Regions from separate parts of the Pseudomonas asgharzadehiana genome, predicted to be linked through region 1. Evidence: predicted binding sites of a transcription regulator. Region 1 holds the regulator's gene; each other region holds the start of a gene.
What was found. Region 1 encodes FliA, which starts transcription of late flagellar genes. Its sites were predicted from a motif close to CTAAAGTTTNNNNNNNNNNNGCCGNTAA; they were not measured.
Positions count from the first base shown of each region.

Region 2: a site for FliA is predicted at 2,072-2,099, ahead of KSS96_RS06435 (flagellar protein MotY). Genes of this name have one in related genera too.
Region 3: a site for FliA is predicted at 1,608-1,635, ahead of KSS96_RS17450 (methyl-accepting chemotaxis protein). Genes of this name have one in related genera too.

Region 1 is NZ_CP077079.1:4,525,496-4,528,955, reverse strand. It holds gene flhF (flagellar biosynthesis GTPase FlhF) at 1-41, shown strand, start outside; gene fleN (flagellar synthesis regulator FleN) at 146-979, shown strand; gene fliA (RNA polymerase sigma factor FliA) at 976-1,716, shown strand; gene KSS96_RS20405 (chemotaxis response regulator CheY) at 1,886-2,260, shown strand; gene KSS96_RS20400 (protein phosphatase CheZ) at 2,279-3,067, shown strand; gene KSS96_RS20395 (chemotaxis protein CheA) at 3,079-3,460, shown strand, end outside.
Region 2 is NZ_CP077079.1:1,424,865-1,428,324, forward strand. It holds gene KSS96_RS06420 (peroxiredoxin) at 1-132, shown strand, start outside; gene rnt (ribonuclease T) at 295-963, opposite strand; gene pyrC (dihydroorotase) at 960-2,006, opposite strand; gene KSS96_RS06435 (flagellar protein MotY) at 2,163-3,071, shown strand; gene KSS96_RS06440 (argininosuccinate synthase) at 3,225-3,460, shown strand, end outside.
Region 3 is NZ_CP077079.1:3,872,063-3,875,522, reverse strand. It holds gene KSS96_RS17460 (hypothetical protein) at 383-1,132, shown strand; gene KSS96_RS17455 (hypothetical protein) at 1,288-1,554, shown strand; gene KSS96_RS17450 (methyl-accepting chemotaxis protein) at 1,663-2,976, shown strand; gene KSS96_RS17445 (TonB-dependent receptor family protein) at 3,222-3,460, shown strand, end outside.

The DNA.
Region 1 (3,460 bases):
TCGCCGATCTCTATCACAACCCGGCAAAACGGGTCGGTTGAGTCAGATGAACACCGTGAAAAGTATCTACATCGATGGTCTGCAAGCGATTCACGCGGCCAAGCCATGTAGCCTGCGTCTAAGCAAGACAAGGTAAAGAAATAAAATGGGCAGCATGCATCCCGTACAGGTGATCGCGGTGACCGGCGGCAAAGGTGGCGTCGGAAAAACTAACGTGTCAGTGAATTTGTCCCTGGCCCTGGCAGAACTTGGCCGTCGCGTCATGCTGCTGGATGCTGACCTGGGACTGGCGAACGTCGACGTTCTGCTGGGGTTGACGCCCAAACACACGCTTGCCGATGTGATCGAGGGGCGCTGTGAGCTGCGCGATGTGCTGCTTCAAGGCCCTGGCGGGATCCGCATCGTGCCGGCCGCCTCCGGCACCCAGAGCATGGTGCACCTGAGCCCGGCGCAGCATGCCGGCCTTATCCAGGCATTCAGCGATATCGGCGACAACCTCGACGTGCTGGTGATCGACACCGCCGCCGGGATCGGCGAATCCGTGGTCAGCTTCGTGCGCGCGGCGCAGGAAGTGTTGCTGGTGGTCTGCGATGAACCCACCTCGATCACCGACGCCTACGCCCTGATCAAATTACTTAACCGTGACTACGGCATGAACCGCTTCCGCGTACTGGCCAACATGGCCCAGAGCCCGCAGGAAGGGCGCAACCTGTTCGCCAAGTTGACCAAGGTCACGGATCGCTTCCTCGATGTCGCCTTACAATACGTCGGTGCAGTTCCCTACGACGAGTGTGTGCGCAAGGCTGTGCAAAAGCAGCGTGCGGTCTACGAAGCGTTCCCTCGTTCCAAATGCGCATTGGCGTTCAAGGCTATTGCCCAAAAGGTCGATACTTGGCCGTTGCCCGCCAACCCACGGGGGCATCTGGAGTTTTTCGTCGAGCGATTGGTACATCAGACGAGCGCAGGACCCGTGCTATGACAGCGAACGGCTATAACGCCTACAAGAAGTCCGCCCGTGACAGTCAGGGCGAGTTGATCGAGCGTTATGCGCCGCTGGTCAAGCGCATCGCCTATCACCTGCTGGCACGCCTGCCCGCCAGCGTCCAGGTAGAAGACCTGATCCAGGCCGGCATGATTGGCCTGCTCGAAGTGTCAACCAAATACGATGCCACCAAAGGCGCGAGTTTCGAGACGTATGCGGGTATCCGTATCCGGGGCGCCATGCTCGATGAAGTGCGCAAGGGTGATTGGGCGCCTCGTTCGGTACACCGCAATACGCGCATGGTCAGTGACGCAATTCGCGCAATTGAAGCAAAAACCGGTCGCGACGCTAAAGATCACGAAGTTGCGGCCGAACTCCAATTGAGTCTCGACGATTATTACGGGATTTTGAACGACACCTTGGGCAGCCGCCTGTTCAGTTTCGACGACCTGTTGCAGGACGGTGAACACGAAGGGCTGCACGAGGACGGCGCGAGTACTCATATGGAGCCGGCGCGAGACCTGGAAGATGAACGCTTTCAGGGTGCGTTGGCGGACGCGATTGCCAATTTGCCTGAGCGTGAGCGACTGGTATTGGCGCTGTACTACGACGAAGAGCTGAACCTCAAGGAAATCGGTGAGGTCCTGGGGGTCAGCGAATCGCGAGTCAGCCAGTTACACAGCCAGTGCGCCGCTCGCTTGCGGGGGCGTTTGGGAGAGTGGCGAGCGCGCTGACAGGCAGTGTGGGGACACTGCAAAGCGATACCGCGAAGGTGATGGATCTTCGCGGGTTCGGCCCGTGGTGCCCCCGGCAGTCCTTTTTGTGTAATGCCTGTTGATTGAAATGACGCGTCCAGGTGCTGGGCGCGTTTAAGACTGCTTGGAGGTCGAATTGGACAAGAACATGAAAATCCTCATCGTTGATGACTTCTCAACGATGCGGCGGATCATAAAAAACCTGTTGCGTGACCTTGGGTTCACAAACACGGTCGAGGCGGATGATGGCCTTACGGCGATTCCGATCCTCAACAGCGGGAGCATCGACTTTCTGGTAACCGACTGGAACATGCCGGGCATGACCGGTATCGACTTGCTGCGTCATGTGCGGGCCGACGAAAAGCTGCGCAGCCTTCCCGTGCTGATGGTCACCGCCGAAGCCAAGCGTGAGCAGATCATCGAAGCTGCCCAGGCGGGTGTTAACGGTTACGTGGTCAAGCCATTCACTGCACTGGCCTTGAAAGAGAAGATCGAAAAAATCTTCGAACGCATCCACGGCTGATGCCATCGCGGGGGAGCTATGGAGCATAACGAAACGTCACAGGGAGACTTTGAGTCGACCCTGAAAAAACATGCTCACCAGTTGGTCGACAGCCTTGAAAAAGGCCAGTTCGGCGACGCGGTGCAGTTGATCCATGAGCTCAACCAGACCCGTGACCGCGGCCTGTATCAGGAAGTGGGCAAGCTCACACGCGAGCTGCACAGTGCGATTGTCAATTTCCAGATTGACCCGCACATGCCCCAGGCCGAAGAAATCTCACAGATCACCGATGCCACCGAACGCCTGTCCTATGTGGTCAGGCTGACTGAGGCGGCGGCCAACCGCACCATGGACCTGGTGGAGAACGCCACGCCCCTGGTCAACGGCATGGCCACTGAAGCCCAGGCCCTGAGCGCCGATTGGGGCCGCTTCATGCGCCGGGAAGTCGGGGCTGAGGAGTTTCGTGAGCTGGCACGTCGGGTTGAAGGCTTCTTGTCGCGCAGCGAGCAGGAAAACCGCACGGTTTCCAGCAACCTCAACGATATTTTGCTGGCCCAGGATTACCAGGACCTCACCGGTCAGGTGATCAAGCGTGTGACCCAGTTGGTCACCGAAGTGGAAAGCAACTTGCTCAAATTGGTGCTTATGGCAGGCCAGGTTGACCGTTTTGCCGGCATTGAACATGACCGCGAAGCGATCCTCTCGGAAAAAGATCCACAAAAACATCTCGCCAAGGGTGAAGGTCCGCAGATTCATGCCGATAAACGTGAAGACGTTGTGTCAGGTCAGGATGACGTAGATGACCTGTTATCCAGTTTAGGCTTCTAAGGAGCACCCACATGAGCTTCGGCGCCGATGAAGAGATCCTTCAGGATTTCCTTGTAGAGGCCGGCGAAATTTTAGAGCAACTGTCCGAGCAACTGGTCGAGCTGGAAAGCCGCCCGGATGATGCGAACCTGCTCAATGCAATTTTTCGCGGTTTTCACACTGTAAAAGGGGGCGCCGGCTTCCTCCAGCTCCATGAGCTGGTGGAGTGCTGCCACATCGCCGAGAACGTGTTCGACATCCTGCGCAAGGGTGAGCGTCACGTTGATTCGGAGTTGATGGACGTGATTCTCGAAGCACTGGATGCGGTCAACGGCATGTTCAGCCAAGTGCGTGAACGTGCCCCGATCACGGCGGCCACGCCGGAACTGTTGGCGGCCCTGGCGCGCTATGCAG
Region 2 (3,460 bases), 3.0 Mb from region 1:
GTCGACGCCCTGCAATTCCACGAAGAGCACGGCGAAGTCTGCCCGGCCAACTGGAAGAAAGGCGACAAGGGCATGAACGCTTCGCCGGAAGGTGTTGCAGCCTACCTGACCGAGAACGCCGGCAAGCTGTAAGCCGGATTCAAGGTAAAAAAAACCGGCCTGTGAAGGCCGGTTTTTTGTGGGAGGGGGGTTGCTCCCGATTGCAGTGCATCAACCCATGGATACATCACCGACACGCCGCCATCGGGAGCAAGCTCCCTCCCACATTGGGTACGCGGCGCGTTCAGGAGACTCTCAGTCGTTGAAGTCTTCCCAGCCGCCCATCTGTTTCCAGCGGTTGACGATGCCGCAGAACAGCTCCGCAGTCTTCTCGGTGTCGTAGCGGGCCGAATGGGCCTCGCGCCCGTCGAAGTCGATACCGGCTGCCTGGCAGGCTTTGGCCAGTACAGTCTGGCCGTACGCCAGACCGGCGAGGGTCGCGGTGTCGAAGCTGGAGAATGGGTGGAACGGGTTACGCTTCATGTCCAGGCGCGCCACGGCGGCATTCAGGAAACCCAGGTCGAAGCTGCTGTTATGCCCGACCAGGATCGCGCGCTTGCAGCCGTTGGCCTTCAGCGCCTTGCGCACGCCACGGAAGATATCGGCCAGGGCCGTTTCTTCACTTACCGCCATGCGCAGTGGGTGATCGAGCTTGATGCCGGTGAATTCCAGGGCTGCGGCTTCGATGTTCGCGCCTTCGAACGGCTCGACGCGGAAGAAGTGGGTGTGTTCTGGGTACACAAAGCCCTGTTCATCCATGCCGATAGTGGTGGCGGCAATTTCCAGCAGGGCGTCGGTGGCGCAATTGAACCCACCGGTTTCTACGTCAATAACGACCGGCAGGTAGCCGCGAAAACGTTCGGCCATCGGGTGGCGCGAGCCGCCGCCGTGTTCCTGGTCGTCGTCGTAATGGTCTTCACTCACTTGGTTTCCTCCAGCAGGCGCCAGCGCAGTGTTTCACCGGCGCGCAGCGGGATAACGGTCAGCTCGCCAAAGGGCAGGCTGGCAGGGGCGGTCCAGTCTTCACGGACCAGGGTAATGCGGTCGGTATTCGCCGGCAGGCCATAGAACTTCGGGCCGTTGAGGCTGGCGAAATCTTCGAGTTTGTCCAGTGCATTGCGTTGTTCGAACGCTTCGGCGTACAGCTCGATGGCGGCGTACGCGGTGTAGCAACCGGCACAGCCGCACGCGGCTTCCTTGGCGTGTTGAGCGTGGGGCGCGGAGTCGGTGCCGAGGAAGAACTTCGAATTGCCGCTGGTCGCGGCATCCAGCAAGGCCACTTGGTGGGTGTTGCGCTTGAGGATCGGCAGGCAATAGAAATGCGGCCGAATCCCGCCCACCAGCATGTGGTTGCGGTTGTAGAGCAGGTGATGCGCGGTGATGGTCGCGCCGACGTTGGCCGAAGCCTCGGTGACGAATTGCACGGCATCGGCGGTGGTGATGTGCTCGAACACCACCTTCAAGGTCGGGAACAGCTCGACCACACGGCGCATATGCTCGTCGATGAAGACCTTCTCGCGGTCGAACACGTCCACGTCGCCACGGGTAACTTCACCGTGGATCAGCAGCGGCATGCCCACTTCAGCCATGGCTTCGATGGCCGGCAGGATTTTATCGATGCTGGTTACGCCGGAGTCGGAGTTGGTGGTCGCGCCGGCCGGGTACAGCTTGGCGGCGTGCACAAAACCGCTGGCCTTGGCCTGGCGAATTTCTTCGGGCTGGGTGCGATCGGTCAGGTAGAGCACCATCAACGGCTCAAAGCGGCTGCCGGCCGGTCGTGCAGCGAGGATTCGCTGGCGATAGGCGTCGGCTTCAGCGGCATTGCGCACCGGTGGTACCAGGTTAGGCATGATGATGGCGCGGCCAAACGTACGCGCAACATCGGCCACGGTTTGAGGTAACGCAGCACCATCGCGAAGATGAATATGCCAGTCGTCGGGACGCAGCAGGGTCAGGCGGTCGGACATTGGGGATTCCAGGCGGGTCAATCTGGTGGGAATGCTACCGGAAAAGACTCTTGCAGGCACTCGCTATCAAGTTTTGCAGGATGCATCCGATAGCCTTTCGTATGCCTTATCGATGTATGACGCTTTGAAGTGTTGTAGAAACCAGTGGAGCCTCCCGTGCGCCAGCATTATCTAGCCCTGCTCAGTGTGTTCGCCAGCCTGCCTGCGATGGCCCTCACGTTCCAGACACGTCTGGAGAACATTGAGTGGAAGGTGGAAGGCGACAAGTTCGAGTGCCGACTGACCCAGCCGATCACCGACTTCGGTTCGGGTGAGTTCGTACGCCGGGCCGGTGAGCAAGCGACTTTCCGTCTGAAAGCCTATGGCGGCTCGCTGGGCGCCGGGTCGGCCACCCTACTGGCCGCTGCTGCTCCCTGGCAGCCGGGGCGTGGCGACATCAACCTCGGTGCCGTGCGCGCCGGCAGTGGCGATGTGCTTTTTAACAGCTCCCAGGCTCAGGCTGGTCGCCTGTTCAATGGCTTGCTCGAAGGGCGCTCGCCGACTGTTCGGCATTATGCGCGTGAGGGCGGCTACTCGGAAATTCGCCTGTTGCCGGTCAAGTTCAACAAGGCCTACAGCGATTATCAGCTGTGCACCGCCAAGCTGTTGCCGATGAATTACGATCAGGTCAAGCAGACCGAAGTCGGCTTCCCCGGCGGCGGTATCGAATTGGATGCAGCGGCCAAACAGAAATTGTCGGTGATTCTCGAATTCATGAAGGCGGATCCAACCGTCAACCATATCGAGTTGAACGGTCATTCGGACAACAGTGGCAACCGCCTGAGCAATCGCGATGTGTCGCGTCGTCGCGCATTGGCGGTGATGGATTACTTCAAGGCCAACGGCATTCAGGAATCCCAGGTCACCCTGCGTTTCCATGGCGAAAGCTACCCCTTGGTGCCCAACACCAATGCCGCCAATCGGGCCCGCAACCGCCGTGTGAATATTCAGCTTGAGCGGGTAGCGGCTCCGGAGAAACCGGCTCCCCAGGCCAGTGGCCCGAGCAATCCTGCGCACACTTCATAACGGCAGTCATAAGTGCGCTCGTAGCGTGCGACCATCGGTCGCCCGCTCGACATAATCTGTCGCTTTATCTTCATTTGCTGTCGCGCCCCTGTAAATCCACGGTTTTGGTCGGTAGAATCGACGCCTTTCCGTACAACCCCGTGGAGTGATGGCATGGCCGACGTAAACAAGGTCGTTCTCGCGTATTCCGGCGGCCTGGACACTTCGGTGATCCTCAAGTGGCTGCAGGATACTTATAACTGTGAAGTGGTGACCTTCACCGCTGACCTGGGTCAGGGCGAAGAGGTCGAGCCAGCACGTGCCAAGGCGCAAGCCATGGGCGTGAAAGAGATCTACATTGACGACCTGCGCGAAGAGTTCGTCCGCGATTTCGTTTTCCCGATGTTTCG
Region 3 (3,460 bases), 650 kb from region 1:
CCGCAGCCCTTTCAAAGGCAGTTTCCCCTCCGGATCAGCAAAAAAGCTGAGCCACCGAAAGCAGGCAAATCACCTGGACAAACATTTGTGCTCGAATTGGATGTTTCATTGCCGTCACCTCATTTACAGCGGCTGCTGATAGTGCCGCGGGCGCTGCGAACCACCCGCAAGGCCACGTAAAAGTGAAAATGCCATCCTGGCTCGCCAACAACGCACGCAACTGAAGTATAGGCGCTGAAACGAATTCGTCACGCGGCGCTCTGGCAGGCACCTCTTACAACTATCTGCTGCTGTCTTTCGCACTTTTTTAGATTTATCCGCTCTATTTCTGTCCCAGCCCCACCGATTTCCCGCGTGGGCAGAAGAACAAGATCGGGTGCCGATGGATCGCACGTTTCCTTTTTTCCGAGTTCGCGCCAGGCGCCGGCTGTTGCTCCTGGCCGCTGCATTAGTGTTTTTTGCTACCGGCTGCACTCAGCAACAAGGCCGCGATATTGCCAAGCAGTTCACCAATGGCAAGCCCGACGAGTTCTTTCAAACCAGTGTCGATCGCATGGCCACGCTGGGCATGCGCGACAACCTGCAAAGCCTGTACGTGCTGATGAGCAAGCTTTACCTGCGTAACCCCAGCCAATGGCGGCAGTCGGGTTACCCGGATGCGGCGAGTGCCGAGCGGGAAATTCGCCAGGCGATCGAGCAGCGCCGGCCGCTGCCAGCCTTGGGTGAACGTCGCGACCTGGTGGCCTTGAGCTATTCCTTGAGCCCGGAATTCCAGGGCGATCGGGTCGGGGCGTTTATCTACGCGATCGGCAGCATGCTGGTGACCGCCCACGGTGGGCGCACCGAGTTCTATATGACCGACTCGATCAACCCGCAATTCGTCAGCAACGCCGCGCGCAATATCGAGAAGGCCACGTGGTTGCTCAGCAAGCGTCAGGATGCCAATGGGGTGCTGCTGTTGTTTTCCAACGAGATATCGGAGGAGGGCAGTAACCTCAGTTTTGCGGTGGAGTTCGGCAAGATTGTCGCGCGGCTCGACCTGTTGACGCAGATGCTTGACGAGCGCTACCGGCGCATTGGTCTCAATTATGCGCAAAGTCTGTTGCTGATGAATTTCCTTCCGGTGCAGTGAGCGCTATTGGCAACGCAAAGCGGCAGCACAGCTATCCGTACAGGTACAGCGTTTCGTTTTCCTCTGTAGGAAGTGGCCTATCTTGCCTTCCCTTGCTTGAATCGCCCCGGCGTCGGCAATAGCCTCGGACTTTTCTGAAAAATGAGGCCCTACCCTTGAGTAAGCAAAAAACGGTGTGGCCTACGGATCGCGAAATACGCCTGCGCTTTATTCTCTTCGCGGTAATCGAGACCGCCAGTGCCGAAGGCGTTGCTGCCGAATTGTTATTGCCTGCACACAAGCTGCTGCGCGCCTCGCCAAGCGAGCCGCAGTTGCTTGAGGCACTTGGGCAGATACTCGCGGCAGATGAGATGTATGGTTTCCGGTTTCCCGCGGGCTCGGAGGCGCACGAGCTGATGCAGGGGGTGGAGCTGCCCGGTTAGGTCAATCACTTGCTTGGGGTCAGTGGCGCCGGCGTGACCGTTCGTCGTCTATGCTCAGCTTGCCGGCCACCTGGCCGATGCAGTGATGACCACAGCAGGGACGCCACCATGTTCAATCGCCTCTTGAAGAAAAATCTACAGGACCAGGACGACGAGCTTTTTCATTTGCGACAGCTCGTTGCGCAATTTGACCGTGGCAGGCTTTCCATCGCCCTGGATGCGGAGTACCGCATTACGGCGGTCAATGACGCATTCGCGCGGGTGCTTGGTTATCCCCCAGAGCACTTGCAAGGTCGCTTGCTGGGTGAAGTCGTTCCCCCTTACGTCAAGGACTTGCCCTGCTTTCGCAATTTTCACGCAGCGGTTGAGCGCTTTGAACCGGTGACTGACGACTACCGCTATTTGCGCAGCGATGCCAGCCTGGCCTGGCTCAACCTGACCTGGTGCCCGATCAAAGGGCGTGACGGTCGGCTGTCGCATATCCAGGGCTACGGTGCCGATGTGAGCCGTGTCATTGAGCAATCCAAGGAAAACGAGGCGTTCATCAACGCGTTGATCCGCTCGACTGCCGTTATCCAGTTCAAACTGGATGGGACGGTGGTCACCGCCAATACTCAGTTCCTCGATGCCATGGGGTATAGCCTGGATCAGATCGTCGGCAAAAAACACAGCATGTTCTGCAGCCCGCAAGAGGCGGCATCGAGCGGCTACGTTGATTTCTGGCAGACCCTCAATCGTGGAGAGTTTGTCGCCAGCCGCTTCAAGCGGGTGGACAGCCGCGGTAACGATGTATGGCTCGAAGCCACTTACAACCCGGTGCACGACGCAGAAGGCAATCTGTGCAAAGTGGTGAAGTTTGCCAGTGTGGTCACCGGCCAGGTGTTGCGCGAGTCCGAGGTCAAGGCCGCGGCCGGGGTGGCTTACGAAGTGTCGCTGCAAACCGATGTCACGGCCGAGCGCGGCGCGGCCGTTGTACAGAACACGGTACAAACCATGCAAAACATTGCCGTGCAGATGCAATCGGCTACCGGCAGCATCGAAGCACTGGGTAAGCAGTCATTGCTGATCAGCGCGATTGTGCAGACCATCGGGGGTATCGCCGCCCAGACCAACCTGTTGGCGCTCAATGCGGCCATCGAGGCCGCCCGCGCCGGTGAACAGGGGCGGGGCTTTGCGGTCGTGGCCGATGAGGTCAGGCAGTTGGCTAGCCGAACCAGTACGGCAACCGAAGAGATTGTCAGCGTGGTCCAGCAAAACCAGCGTCTCGCCGACGAAGCTATTACCGAGATGTTCAGCAGCCGCGAGCAGGCAGAGCAAGGCTTGACCCTGGCCAACCAGGCCGGCGCGGTGATCACCGAGATCCAGGGGGGCGCCAAACAGGTGGTGAGCGCGGTCGGGCGCTTTGCCAATGAACTGCAATAACGTGCTGGGTTAGATCGTTTGTTTGCTTAAGGGGGGCTTCACAGTAGGGGCACTGTTTGTTTCGTCGGATATTGAGTGTGCATGCGCGGACTCGATGTAGGACTTAATAAAAAAGCAGCTTGGCGTTGGTGTAGAAAGAAGCGGGTCCGTTAACAAAGCGTGACTTGGTGGGCCGCGTTGGCTTCCCATCACTGTTCGCGTGGTGGGCCAGGCCCTTCATGCCCCCGACTCCCAAGGACCTGCCCATGCTGTTGCGCCAACCTCCGTTGCTGTTTGCCGCCCTGACCTTAAGTTCGCTGGTGCACGCCGAAGACGTGCAACTGGCGCCGCTCGAAGTCACCACGGCCGAGGCCAGTGCCGGCGAAGTGGCCCAGGCGCAGCTGAAGAACGTGCCCGGCGCCACCAATTACATCGACATGAGCAGCGTGCAGCAGGGGCGGGTGAGCACCAACGAAGATGTGTTCAAGTACCAGCCGGGGGTGTA